DNA from 2 places in the Salinicola sp. 4072 genome. Region 2 is predicted to be linked to the other one. Evidence: predicted binding sites of a transcription regulator. Region 2 holds the regulator's gene; the other holds the start of a gene.
The links. Region 2 encodes FNR, which switches genes on or off when oxygen is low (the NO sensors DNR and NnrR bind a similar motif). Its sites were predicted from a motif close to TTGATNTANATCAA; they were not measured.
Positions count from the first base shown of each region.

Region 1: the regulator FNR is predicted to act here: its motif matches at 2,065-2,078, upstream of R3F72_RS16285 (OmpW/AlkL family protein).

Region 1 is NZ_JAXOVV010000030.1:15,051-21,517, reverse strand. Features, by position in the region: gene typA (translational GTPase TypA) at 108-1,961, shown strand; gene R3F72_RS16285 (OmpW/AlkL family protein) at 2,178-2,804, shown strand; gene R3F72_RS16280 (hypothetical protein) at 2,902-3,210, shown strand; gene otsB (trehalose-phosphatase) at 3,325-4,077, shown strand; gene R3F72_RS16270 (glycoside hydrolase family 15 protein) at 4,044-5,873, shown strand; gene R3F72_RS16265 (alpha,alpha-trehalose-phosphate synthase (UDP-forming)) at 5,870-6,467, shown strand, end outside.
Region 2 is NZ_JAXOVV010000008.1:85,952-92,418, forward strand. Features, by position in the region: gene R3F72_RS07915 (ATP-binding protein) at 1-1,309, shown strand, start outside; gene R3F72_RS07920 (ArnT family glycosyltransferase) at 1,384-3,141, opposite strand; gene R3F72_RS07925 (lipid-A-disaccharide synthase N-terminal domain-containing protein) at 3,157-3,453, opposite strand; gene R3F72_RS07930 (glycosyltransferase family 2 protein) at 3,450-4,265, opposite strand; gene fnr (fumarate/nitrate reduction transcriptional regulator Fnr) at 4,591-5,361, opposite strand; gene glgP (alpha-glucan family phosphorylase) at 5,785-6,467, shown strand, end outside.

The DNA of each region.
Region 1 (6,467 bases), on a different contig from region 2:
GCATCCCGCGCCTGGCCTGGCGCCATTTGACCCAGCAACGCGGTTCGCGCTGAAACGTCAACAGCCCCTAGACATGGGCGCACACATTTTACGATGGAAACCGCCCCATGAGTGACAACGCCTCTAACGCTCGCATCGAGAGCATTAGGAACATTGCCATTATCGCCCACGTCGACCATGGCAAGACGACACTGGTCGACAAGCTCCTGAGCCAGTCCGGCACCCTGGACCGCAAGGCCGAGGGGCAGGAGCGCATCATGGACTCCAACGACCAGGAAAAGGAACGCGGCATCACCATCCTGGCCAAGAACACGGCGATCCGCTGGCAGGCACCCGACGACGACGAGGTCTACCACATCAACATCGTCGACACGCCGGGGCACGCCGACTTCGGCGGCGAGGTGGAGCGCGTAATGTCGATGGTCGACTCGGTCCTGCTGCTGGTCGATGCCGTCGACGGCCCGATGCCGCAGACCCGCTTCGTCACCCAGAAGGCCTTCGACCAGGGCCTCAAGCCGATCGTCGTGGTCAACAAGATCGACCGCCCCGGCGCGCGCCCCGACTGGGTGATCGACCAGATCTTCGACCTGTTCGACAACCTCGGTGCCTCCGACGAGCAGCTCGACTTCCCGATCATCTACTGCTCGGCGCTCAACGGCATCGCCGGTCCCGAACCGGAGGAGCTCGCCGAGGACATGACGCCGATGTTCCGGTCGATCGTCGACATCGTCGAGCCGCCCAGGGTCGAGCTCGACGCGCCCTTCCAGATGCAGATCTCGGCGCTCGACTACTCCAGCTACGTCGGCGTCATCGGCCTGGGCCGCATCACCCGCGGTAGCGTCAAGCCCAATCAGCAGGTCACCGTTGTCACTAAGGAAGGCAAGAGCCGCCGTGGCAAGATCGGCCAGGTGATGACCCACATGGGCCTCGAGCGCGTGCAGACCGAGGAAGCCACCGCCGGCGACATCATCTGCATCACCGGCATCGAGGACCTGGCGATCTCCGATACCCTGTGCGACCCCAATGCCGTCGAGGCGCTGCCGCCCCTGACCGTCGACGAGCCCACGGTGTCGATGACCTTCCAGGTCAACGACTCGCCGTTCGCCGGCAAGGACGGCAAGTACGTCACCAGCCGCAACATCAAGGATCGCCTCGACCAGGAGCTGATCCACAACGTCGCGCTGCGCGTCGAGCAGGGCGAGTCGGCCGAGAAGTTCAAGGTTTCCGGGCGCGGCGAACTGCACCTGTCGGTGCTGATCGAGACCATGCGCCGCGAGGGCTACGAACTCGCCGTGGGCCGCCCCGAAGTGATCATCAAGGAGATCGACGGCGAGAAGCAGGAGCCGTACGAAGAGGTGATCATCGACTGCGAGGAGCAGCATCAGGGCGCGGTCATGGAAGAGCTCGGCTACCGCAAGGGCGAGCTGACCAACATGAACCCCGACGGCAAGGGCCGTGTGCGTCTGGACTTCATCATCCCCGCCCGCGGGCTGATCGGTTTCCGTGGCCAGTTCCTCACCCTGACCTCGGGCACCGGCATCCTCACCAGCCGTTTCGACCACTACGGCCCGCTCAAGCCCGATGCCGCCGTGCAGCGGCGCAATGGCGTCCTGGTATCGATGGTTTCCGGCAAGGCGCTGGCCTACGCGCTCTACGCGCTGCAGGACCGCGGTAAGCTGATCATCGATCACGGCACCGAGGTCTACGAAGGCATGCTGGTCGGTATCAACAACCGCGCCGACGACATGGTGGTCAACCCCACCAAGGCCAAGAAGCTCGACAACATGCGCGCCTCCGGCAACGACGAGAACCTCGTCCTCACCCCGCCGGTCCGTTTCACCCTCGAGCAGGCGATCGAGTTCCTCGACGACGACGAGCTGGTCGAGGTCACCCCCAACCATATCCGCCTGCGCAAGAAACACCTCACCGAGAACGAGCGCAAGCGCGCCAAGAAGAAGTAACCGCTGTCGAGGCCCTTTCGCGGACCCGCCACTCCTGGCGGGTTCGTTTTTCTTGATCCAGGTCGCATCCACCCCCTTGCCCGCGAGACGACCGTCCCGGGACTTGTCCTGGAGCAAATTCCCGGCCCGCCCGTGACGCTATCGTGAGCACGCTTTCCCATGCCGATGCGCTTCGTCGCGCGGCATAGGACTCACCACAGCCCGGGAGATTTCGAGATGCGTTCTTCTATCCTGCTTTCCGCCGCCCTGCTCGCCACCGGCCTGGTGTCCAGCGCGTCTGCGCTCGCTTATGGCCAGGGCGACCTGTTCACCCGCTTCGGCGTCGCCAAGGTCGAGCCCAAGAGCGACAACGGTGAATTCGACGACCTGAACATGGATGTCGACGTCGGTGACGACAGCGGCTTCGCCTTCACCCTCGGCTACCGCTTCACCGACAAGCTCGGCATCGAGCTGCTGGCCGCCGAGCCCTTCAAGCACGATATCGCGCTGAACGGCGACAACCTGGCCTCCACCAAGCACCTGCCGCCGACCCTGACGCTGCAGTACTACCCGCTGGGCGGCAGCGATGCCCGCGTTCAGCCCTACGTCGGCGCCGGCATCAACTACACCCACTTCTCCGACGAGGAGCTCGACGTCGGCAGCCTCGACCTCGACGACTCCTGGGGGGCCGCCGCCCAGGTCGGTGTCGACCTGCTGATCAATGACCACTGGGCGCTCAACGCCGCCGCCTGGTATCTCGATATCGACAGCGACGCCACCGCCACGGTCGCCGGCACCGACTACGACGCCGACGTCGAGATCGACCCGGTGGTGGTCATGGGCGGGCTCAGCTATCGCTTCTGAGCGCCCCGGCGGGCGGCACGGCCAGCCCGCCTGTAGGCGTCGCCCGCCGCACGCGCTACGCTGTGAAGGCAAACCCGCTGCCCGCAAAGGAATCGCGATGCACAAGCACATCGAATGGGACGCACCGGGCGACACCAGCGTCTCCGCCCACTATGCCAAGGACCCCAACGACTACGGTGAACCCCATCCCGGCAGCATACTCACCGGCCGCTATCGTGGTGCAACGGTGCGTATCCGGGTCGAGGCCTATCGCGATGCCACCAGCATCGGCGAGGTGGTCGCGCTGATCGACCCGGCCAGCGGCGAGCGACTGAAGACCCTCGGCGACCTATCTCTCGGCGACCGGGTGCGCCTGCCCGACGACAAGCGCGCCTTCCAGCCGCCCGCCCCCGACCGGGATACCTGAACCCGGCCAGCCCCCTTGCCAGCCCCCTGCCAAAGGGTATGATGAAAGACGCGGCGCCGGCCGGTGCCGCTTCTTCGTTCCGCGAGCCACCAACGAGACGCCAGCGACGAGACGATGCCCGATTCCACGCCACCGCCTCCCCCGCCGCGCCACGACTGGGCATTGTTCCTCGACTTCGATGGCACCCTGGTGCCACTCGTCGACCATCCCCGCGACACCACCGTCTCGGCGCCGCTGCGCCACCTGATCGCCACGCTCGATCGCGAGCTCGACGGCGCCGTGGCGATCGTCAGCGGCCGTCCGGTCGCCGAGCTCGAGCGCCTGCTCGCCCCGCTCACCCTGCCCCTGGCCGGCGTTCACGGGCTGGAGTGGCGCGACGCCAAAGGCGCCTACCACAGCGCCATCGAGCGCCCCGAACGATTGGCCGCCTGCCGCGACGCCCTGGCCACCTTCGTCGCCGAACACACCGGCCTGCACTACGAGGACAAGCGCGTCTCGCTGGCCCTTCACTACCGTGGCGCGCCCGATCGCGCCGAGGCCTGCCGCCGGTTCATGGACGAGTGGCGGGACACCCTAGGCGAGACCTTCGAGACCATCGCCGGCAAGTACGTCATCGAACTGCGTCCAGCCGGCGTGCACAAGGGCACGGCGGTCGAGCGGCTGCTCGACGATCCGGTCTTCCGTGGCCGCCGCCCGGTGTTCGTCGGCGACGACGTCACCGACGAGGACGCCTTTCGCGAGGTCAACGCTCGTGACGGGCTCAGCGTGCGCGTCGGCGGCGGAAGCGAGACCGTCGCAACCTATTATCTGGAATCGGTACAGGAGGTACTGACATGGTTGGAGAGTCTGCCATCCCGTTCGACCTGAGCGCGTCGACCGACTCGCGATCCCCCTCCCTGGAACTCGGCCTCATCGGCAACTGCCAGATCGGCGCCCTGATCGATGCCGATGGCCGGATCGTCTGGTGTTGCCTGCCCCGCTTCGATGGCGACCCCTTCTTCTCGCGCCTGATGGACACCACCGACCGCGGCTACTTCGCCATCGAACTGCAGGACCAGGTCGCCAGCCGCCAGTACTACCAGCGCAACACCGCCATCCTGTGCACCGAGCTCACCGACAAGTTCGGCGGCCGTATCCGCATTACCGACTTCTGCCCGCGCTTTCGCCTCTACGACCGGACCTTCCGTCCCGAAGCCCTGATACGCCGCGTGCAGTGCCTGGCCGGCACGCCGGTGATTCGCATCCGGTTGCGTCCGACCACCGCCTACGGCGAACGCACCCCCGAGACCACCCACGGCAGCCATCACATCCGTTACATCGGCCAGGGCCGGGTGACCCGGCTGACCACCGACGCCTCGATCACCCACGTGCTGCAGGAGTCGCCGATCGTCCTCGAGGGCGAGCTCAACTTCGCACTCGGCCCCGACGAGAGCGTCACCGAGTCCGTCACCGCCATGTGCCAGCGCTTCGAGACCCAGACCACCATCTATTGGCAGGAATGGGCGCGCGGCCTGGCCATCCCCTTCGAGTGGCAGAGCGCGGTGATCCGCGCCGCCACCACCCTCAAGCTCAGCACCTTCGAGGATACCGGCGCGGTGATCGCCGCGATGACCACCTCGATCCCCGAGGCCGCCGATACCCAGCGCAACTGGGACTATCGCTACTGCTGGCTGCGCGACGCCTACTTCGTGGTCCATGCCCTCAACCGCCTGGGCGCCACCGCGACCATGGAGAATTACCTCAACTACATCATCAACCTGGTGGTCGGCGCCGCCGAGCACGAGCTGCAACCGCTCTACGGGATCGGCGGCGAGGCACGCATCGAGGAGTACGAGGTCAGCGGACTCGCCGGCTACCGCGGCATGGGGCCGGTACGGGTCGGCAACGCCGCCTACCATCAGGTACAGCACGACGTCTATGGCGCCGTGGTGCTGGCCGCCAACCAGGCATTCTTCGACGAGCGCCTGGCACGCCCCGGCGACGAGGCACTGTTCCGCCGCCTGTCGATTCTCGGCGAGCAGGCCGCACGGCTGTTCGACAAGCCCGACGCCGGCATCTGGGAATATCGCGGCCGCGCCCGGGTGCACACCTACTCGGCGATCATGTGCTGGGCCGCCTGCGACCGGCTCGCCCGCATCGCGGCACAGCTCGGGCTCGACGAGGACGCGACCCGCTGGCGCCATCAGGCCGACCGCATGCATGACGTGATCTGCCGGGAGGCTTGGAGCGAGTCGCGCCAGGCGTTCACCGAGAGCTTCGGCGGCGACACCATGGATGCCAGCCTGCTGCTGATGCACGAGCTCGACTTCCTCGCCGCCGACGACCCGCGCTTCATCAGCACGGTCGGCGCCATCGAGGCCGAGCTGCGCCGCGGCGATCACCTGTTCCGTTACGCCGCCGCCGACGACTTCGGACACCCCGAGAATGCCTTCAACATCTGCACCTTCTGGTACATCGACGCGCTCTGGGCGATCGGCCGCCGTGACGAGGCGCGCCGCCTGTTCGAGAACATGCTCGAGTGCCGCAACGCCCAGGGGTTGCTGTCCGAGGATCTCGACACCACCAGCAACGAGCTGTGGGGCAACTTCCCGCAGACCTACAGCATGGTCGGACTGATCAACTCGGCGCTGCATCTGAGCCGCAGCTGGGAGGAAGCCGTATGACACGCCTGGTAGTGGTTTCCAACCGTGTATCGATCCCCGAGGCCGGCAAGCCCCAGGCCGGGGGCCTGGCGGTGGCCATCACCGGCGCGCTCAGCGAGCACGGCGGGCTATGGTTCGGCTGGGACGGCCGCATCAAGCAGGTACCCTCGAACCATCCCGGCGTGGTCACCCGGGACAACGTCGATTACGCGACGCTGTCGCTCTCCAAGGACGACTACGATGACTACTATCTGGGCTTCGCCAACGAGGTGCTGTGGCCGGTCTTCCACTTCAACCTCGGTGCCATGGACTTCCGGCTCGACTACCTGAAGGCCTACACGCGAGTCAACGCCCGCTTCGCCGACGCCCTGACCCCGTTGCTTCAGGGTGGCGAACTGATCTGGGTCCACGACTACCATCTGCTACCGCTGGGCAAGGAGTTACGCCAGCGCGGTGTCCGGGCGCCACTGGGTTTCTTCCTGCATATCCCCTTTCCCAGCTACGACCTGCTGCGCGCGCTGCCCTGCCATCGCGAACTGCTCGAGGATCTGCTGTATTACGACCTGGTCGGTTTCCAGACCGAAAACGACCTCCACGCCTTCCACGCCGCCCTGG
Region 2 (6,467 bases):
GCGCCACGAGATGGAAGAAATCTTCGATGCCCAGCTCAGCCTGCAGGCACGAGTAGTCGCGGCACTGGTCGATGTCGATACGACACCACAGGAATACCGGGCGGTCGCCGAGAAGCTGTCGCAACCGGGGCATTTCGCCCGCTGGTATGGCGAGACCGACAATCCCATTTCGCAGGTCGCCAAGCCGAAGCTCTACGACCATGAAGAACGAATGCTGTCGCTGGGCTTCTGGGGTGCCGACCGTCAACCAATCTTGATGGGAGCGCGCTGGGATGCCCGGGACGAGGAATTTCCCCCGCCCGACAAGGAGGGGCACCGCTGGGTCAGTTACGGTGACCATCGCTGGCGTGTGTTCAGCATGCCGATCGATGGCGGACGCTGGATCAGCGTGGGCCTGCGCGAGTCGTTCCAGGATGAACTTTCCAACAAGGTCGCCTGGGGCAACTTCGTACCGCTGCTGCTGGCGCTGCCGATCCTGATCTGGCTGATTGCCAGACTGATCCGGCGCGGGCTGAAACCGATCGATCATCTTTCCCGCCAGGTTCAGACCCGAGACGAAAGAGATCTCAGCCCGATCCGGGTGGACGTGCCGCAAGAGCTGCAGACACTGCGCGGGGCGCTCAACGATTTCATCGAGCGTCTGGGCCAGACGCTCGAGCGCGAGCGGCGCTTTACCGCCGATGCCGCGCACGAGCTGAGAACCCCGCTGGCGGCGATGAAGATCCATCTCGACAACGCCCGCTTCGGCGAGCCCAGTGCGCTGGACAAGGCCTACAACGGGATCGAGCGCCTGCAACGGGTGGTCGAGCAACTGCTGCTGCTGGCGCGCCTGGATATCCGCCAGGAGCGTCCGGCGCCGGAGAGGGTCCGGCTGCCGGCGCTGGTCATGGATCTGGCCGCCGATCTCTGGCCGCTGGCCGAATCCCGACAGCAGACGCTGGATATCGTCGAAGGCGAGCCGGTAAACGTCGTCGGCAATGCCACCGAGCTGGGGATTCTGATCCGCAACCTGATGGACAATGCGCTGCGCTATACCCCACCGGGAGGCGAAGTGAGCGTGGCGGTCGGTGTCGATAAACGTCACCCATGGCTGACTATCGACGACTCCGGCCCCGGCATTCCGGAACCGCTGCTGGAGGCCGTGACGCAGCGCTTCCAGCGGGCTTCCGACCAGCGTATCAGCGGCAGCGGGCTGGGGTTGTCGATCGCCTCCGAGATGGCCGAGCGGCAGCGCTTGACGATGACGCTTGCCAACCGCGAGGGCGGCGGCTTGCGGGTTCGGCTGGACTGGCTTGATCCCGTCGTTTGATCCGCCGCCCGGTGGCGTGATCGACTCCTCCAGCGAGCTTTTTCCTGCATTCCTTTCGCTTGCGTCCGTTTCTTCTACACCCGAGGCGCGCTGCCGGTCTCGTCCGGCAGCGTCGTCGGCGCCACGAAGATCGGCGCTGCCGCTTCGTCTCCCCGGCACTCGCCGACGGCGGTGGCCGGCACCAGCCACCAGGCGTCCCCGTTCTGGATGCCCATGTCATGAATCCGGGCCTGATCGATGCAGGCGTAGTCCTCGGCCTGGCGTTTCATCGCGAACATCCAGCGGCTATCGTCCTGCTGCAGCCACGCGAAAGCGCGCAGGAGCTGGTCTTGGGCCGGGGTCTTGTCGCCGAACTGGATGCTGGGCTGGCGCGACTGCAGCAGAAACTCCTCGTCGTAGTCCGGCAGGGCCAGCCAGGCTCCGGCACCGGTGATCGATTCGACCTCGGCCATCATGTCGCGAGGCGAGCGGGCGTGGTCCTGCAGGGCGTAGCCCCAGGTCGACCAACTGATCCAGAACACCGCCAGCCAGCTGCCCAGCGCCCACAGCCCGCGGCGGGGCCGCATGACGACCAGCAGCCCGACGGCGACGGCGCCGATGACGATCCACCACGCCCAGGGCGATACGGCATGACGCTCGGCGATCTTGGCCAGCGCGGGCAGGCCGGCGAGACCCAGGATGCCGGCGATCAACAGAAGGCCGCCCAGCAAGGCCAGCAGGCCGAACCCCAGCCAGTGCAGGCGCTTCCTTGCGATCAGGCCGGGCAGCAGCGGCGCCATCGCCAGCACCAGCAGCGGCACGGTCGGCAGCATGTAGACGCCGCGTTTTCCGGGTGACAGGGAGAAGAAGGTCACGATCAGGACCACCGAACTGAGCGGAAGCCAGATCCGCGCGTCGGATCGCCGCAACCGTCGCCACCAGGCCGGAATCGCCCAGGGGAACGCCAGAATCAGCGGCATCCAGGCCCAGGGCAGTACCTTGACCAGGTAGTAGTACCAGGGCTCGAGATGGGCCCAGGAGTCGGCATAGCGCTGGCCGGTCTGCTTGAACAGGATATTGTCCCGGTAGGCGGCCAGTGAAGGGTCGTCTCCCCAGGTCGCCATGAGGACCATCGGCACGGCCCAGGCGGCCACGCACAGCAGCATGACGCCAATGCCCCGAATGGCATCCTTGAGCGTGATGCGTGTGATTTTTCCGCGAGCGTTCTTGCGAAAATCGCCGAGATAGCCCATCCAGAGCCAGGCTGGCAGCAGCGTCAGCGGCAGGATGCCGACGCCCTTGGTGATGATGCCGAGTCCCATCGCCGCCCAGCCGATCAACCACCAGCACCGGTCCGGCCCCAGCAGCGCGTGTCGCAGCAAGCCGTAGGACGCCAGCGTGGTGAAGAAGGTCAGCATCATGTCGATCTGCGCCGTCTTGGCCTGCAGCACGAACTGGAAGGCCGTCAGCAGCGCCAGGCCGGACAACAGCGCGACGCGCCTGCCGTGAAGACGCCGACACAGATCGACGACCAGCAACAGCGTACCGACGCCGGCCAGTGCCGTCGGAATCAGGAATCCCCAGCGCACGGAGCCGGTGAGCCAGATGCTCAGGGCCGAAGCCCACATGAACACCGGCGGTTTGTCGGGGTAGAGCTCGCCGCCGCGGTGCGGAAACCAGAATTGCCCGGTGCGCAGCATTTCCAGCGCATTCAGGGCAAAGCGCGGCTCGTCGGCCGGCCACGGATCGCGCAGGCCGATACCGATGCCCAGCAGCACCACGGTGAACAGCAGCAACAATAGCCAGGCACGCCGATAGCGTGCCTGTGATGGATCGGTCAGAAAGCGTCGCATGGAGAGAGTTTCCGTTCAGGAGTTCGAGACATCTTCCGGCGGGGCCGTCTGCCGCTTTTCACGCCGGATCAGCATCAGGTTACGCACGTAGATGATCAATCCGGCACCTTGGCCGGCGATGAATACCGGATCGCGCCGATAGATCGCGTAGGCCAGCAGCGTGGCACCGCCGCCCAGGCTGAAGAACCAGAATGCGACCGGGATGATGCTGCGCCTGGCGCGCTCGCTGGCGAGCCATTGAATGATGAAACGCGCCGAGAACAGCGCCTGGCCGATGAAGCCGATGGTCACCCACAGCCATTCCTGATTCATGGCGCCGGCTCCACGTCGTTCGACTCCGTGCGGTTTTCGACGGGCGCCGGACCGGGCTGGATCGAGTCGGCGATGACTGCCGGCAGCCGGCTTCGTCGCCGCAGCCAGATCACGCCGACCATGTCCACCAGGCCGACCCATAGCCGGTTGTTGAGGCCGTAATGCGACTTTCCCGCGCCGCGCGGACGGTGATTGACGGGGACCGAGACGCACTCGCCGCCTTGGGCGCGTACCAGCGCCGGCAGGAAACGGTGCATGTGATCGAAATAGGGCAACGACAGGAAGGCGTCGCGGCGCACCACCTTGAGGCCGCATCCGGTGTCGGGCGTCGCGTCGTTGAGCAGCGCAGAGCGAACCCGGTTGGCGACCCTGGACGAGACGCGCTTGATCCAGTCGTCCCGGCGGTTGGTGCGATGGCCGGCGACGAGTGTCACGTCGCCACGCTGGGCGCGTTCGAACAGCCTGGGCAGGTCGGCCGGATCGTTCTGGCCGTCGCCATCCAGCGTGCCCAGCCAGGTGCCGCGGGCCGCCCAGGCCGCCTGCCAGACCGAGGTGCTCTGCCCGGCGCTCCGTGCATGCCGCAGCGGGCGCAGGCGGGCATCCTTCTCCGCACGCTGTCTCAGCAGTTCCCAGGTGCCGTCCGTCGAGGCATCGTCGACCACGATCACCTCGTGGTCGATATCGGCGAGCGCCAGACTGATTTCATCGAGCAGGCGGGGGAGATTGCCGGCTTCATCCTTGGCCGGTATCAGGATCGAGAGCAGGGGTGGCGGAACGGATGACAGGAGGGAGGATTGGAGAGAGGAATGCATCAATGACAATTTTCCTGGCAATGGGACCGGTAAGCGCGGTCCGCCCTGTAACATTCAACGGCGTTGCTGACAGAACGCTTCTTCATGCGCAATGAGCACACTCCCGCTTGATGAAATGGGCTTGATGAAGCGTCGCTTGCGGCCTTCATGAAACTCTTGTCTGTAAAAATAAACCAGACGCGGACCGACCGCAGTGCGGGAGCCAATATGGTGGGCAATGGTCGCGTTTCAGACTTAAAGAAAGCTTAAGGGGCTCGATATCTCAAGGGGCTCGATATCCCCTGGCCGGATACCGCGGTGCGCTGCGCGGAATGTCACCGCAGGATCAGTGCTGGTGGATGACGGCGGGTCTGGCTCGGCAGTGAGAGGTCTGGGAGCGCTGATATAGGGCCTCGGGCTGCAGAATGCGAAGCTCCCGGCCGTCGAGCGCTATCAGCGACTGCTGCTGCAACCGGCCGAGAATGCGGCTCACCGTTTCGAGAGCGAGCCCCAGGTAATTGCCGATATCGGTGCGGGACATCGGCAGGCGGAAGCGCTCGGGGGAGTAGCCGTAACGCTCGAAACGTCGTGCCAGATCCAGGAGAAAGCTCGCCATCCGTTCGTCGGCGCTTTTGCAGGTCAACAACCGGATCAGGCGATGTTCGTCACCCATGATGCGGCTCATGCTGCGATAGAGCTGATTGCGCAACTCCGGCATTCGCTCGGCGAGGGCGTCCAGCTGATGAAAGGGAATTTCGCAGGCCGTCGAGCGTTCCAGGGCGATGATGAATCCCGCGTGGCTTCCTTCCTCGATGCTTTCCAGGCCCATCAGCTCGCCCGGCAGATGGAAGTGGCTGATCTGTTCCTCGCCATCCTGATCGAGCACGACCTGCTTGAAGCTGCCGGAGCGAACCGCAAAGATCTGCGTGAACGGCTCCCCCTGGCGGCAGAGCACTTCGCCACGCACCAGCGGCGCTCGCCGCCTGATGATGGCATCGAAATCTTCCATGGCCTGCGTGTTCAGAGCCAGGGGCAAACACAACGAACTGAGGCTGCAAGTACGACAGTGAGTGCCGGGACCGGGGCGGCAGGGGCCACCAATGGGTGATACGGACATGACGCCACCCCTCGCTTCGTGACTTGTCGATGTTATCAAGTCTGGCCTTGTGACAGGGAACAACGGCTTGTGCGAACGTGATGCGTAACGGCGGTAGTAGAGCGAGAAAAGACCGGGAATTCAACAGTGATGATGTAAGCAGGCTGTCGCCGCGAGCGGGGTTTCTTTACATTCGGTAAAACCGGGTGGCTACGGGACGTTCGTTGTTCGATCAGGCGCCTTGGTCGTCGTCATCGTTCATCTCCCGGCCTGCCTTTTACACCCGCCGGCAGCGCGCGGAATTGATCCCGGTCAAGCCGTGGCACCGAACAGCGGTATACCTTCCGACAGGTGGCTATCCACATCCTCCGGGGCGACCATCGACCCGACAATGGCGGCGTTCCGTATCGAGCATATCGGTTCGGCAGTGAAGGAGCATGCACCGTGACATCACCGTACGAACTGCCTGGGGCGGCCATCGAGGGCTTCGATACCTTGGTCGAGCTGGCACTGGATCTGAGCGGGACGTGGAAGCATGCCACCGACAGGATCTGGCGGGAGCTGGATACCACCCTCTGGAACCTGACACACAACCCCTGGGCGGTGCTGCAGGCGGTATCGCGCGAGAAGCTCGCCCGGACGCTGGCCGATCCGGAATTTCGAAACCGACTGGAGCAGCTGGCACGCCGCGATCGCGAGCAGCACGGTCTTCCCAGCTGGTTCGAGCAGAGTCACCCCAGGGCGCCTTTCACCGCTGTGGCCTACTTCAGCATGGAGTTCATGGTCAGCGAAGCACTGCCGATCTATTCCGGCGGGCTGGGTAACGTGGCCGGCGATCATCTCAAGGCAGCAAGTGATCTCGGCGTTCCCATCATCGGTATCGGACTGCTCTATCAGCAGGGCTATTTTCGCCAGCTGATCGACAGCGACGGTAGGCAACACGCGCTGTATCCCTACAACGACCCCGGGCAGCTGCCCATCACGCCGCTGCGCACCGCGAATGGCGAATGGCTGCGCCTGCAAATCGTGCTGCCGGGCTACTCGGTATGGCTGCGGGCCTGGCAGGCCCGCATCGGGCGGGTGACGCTCTACCTGCTGGACAGCAACGACATCGCCAATTATCCCGC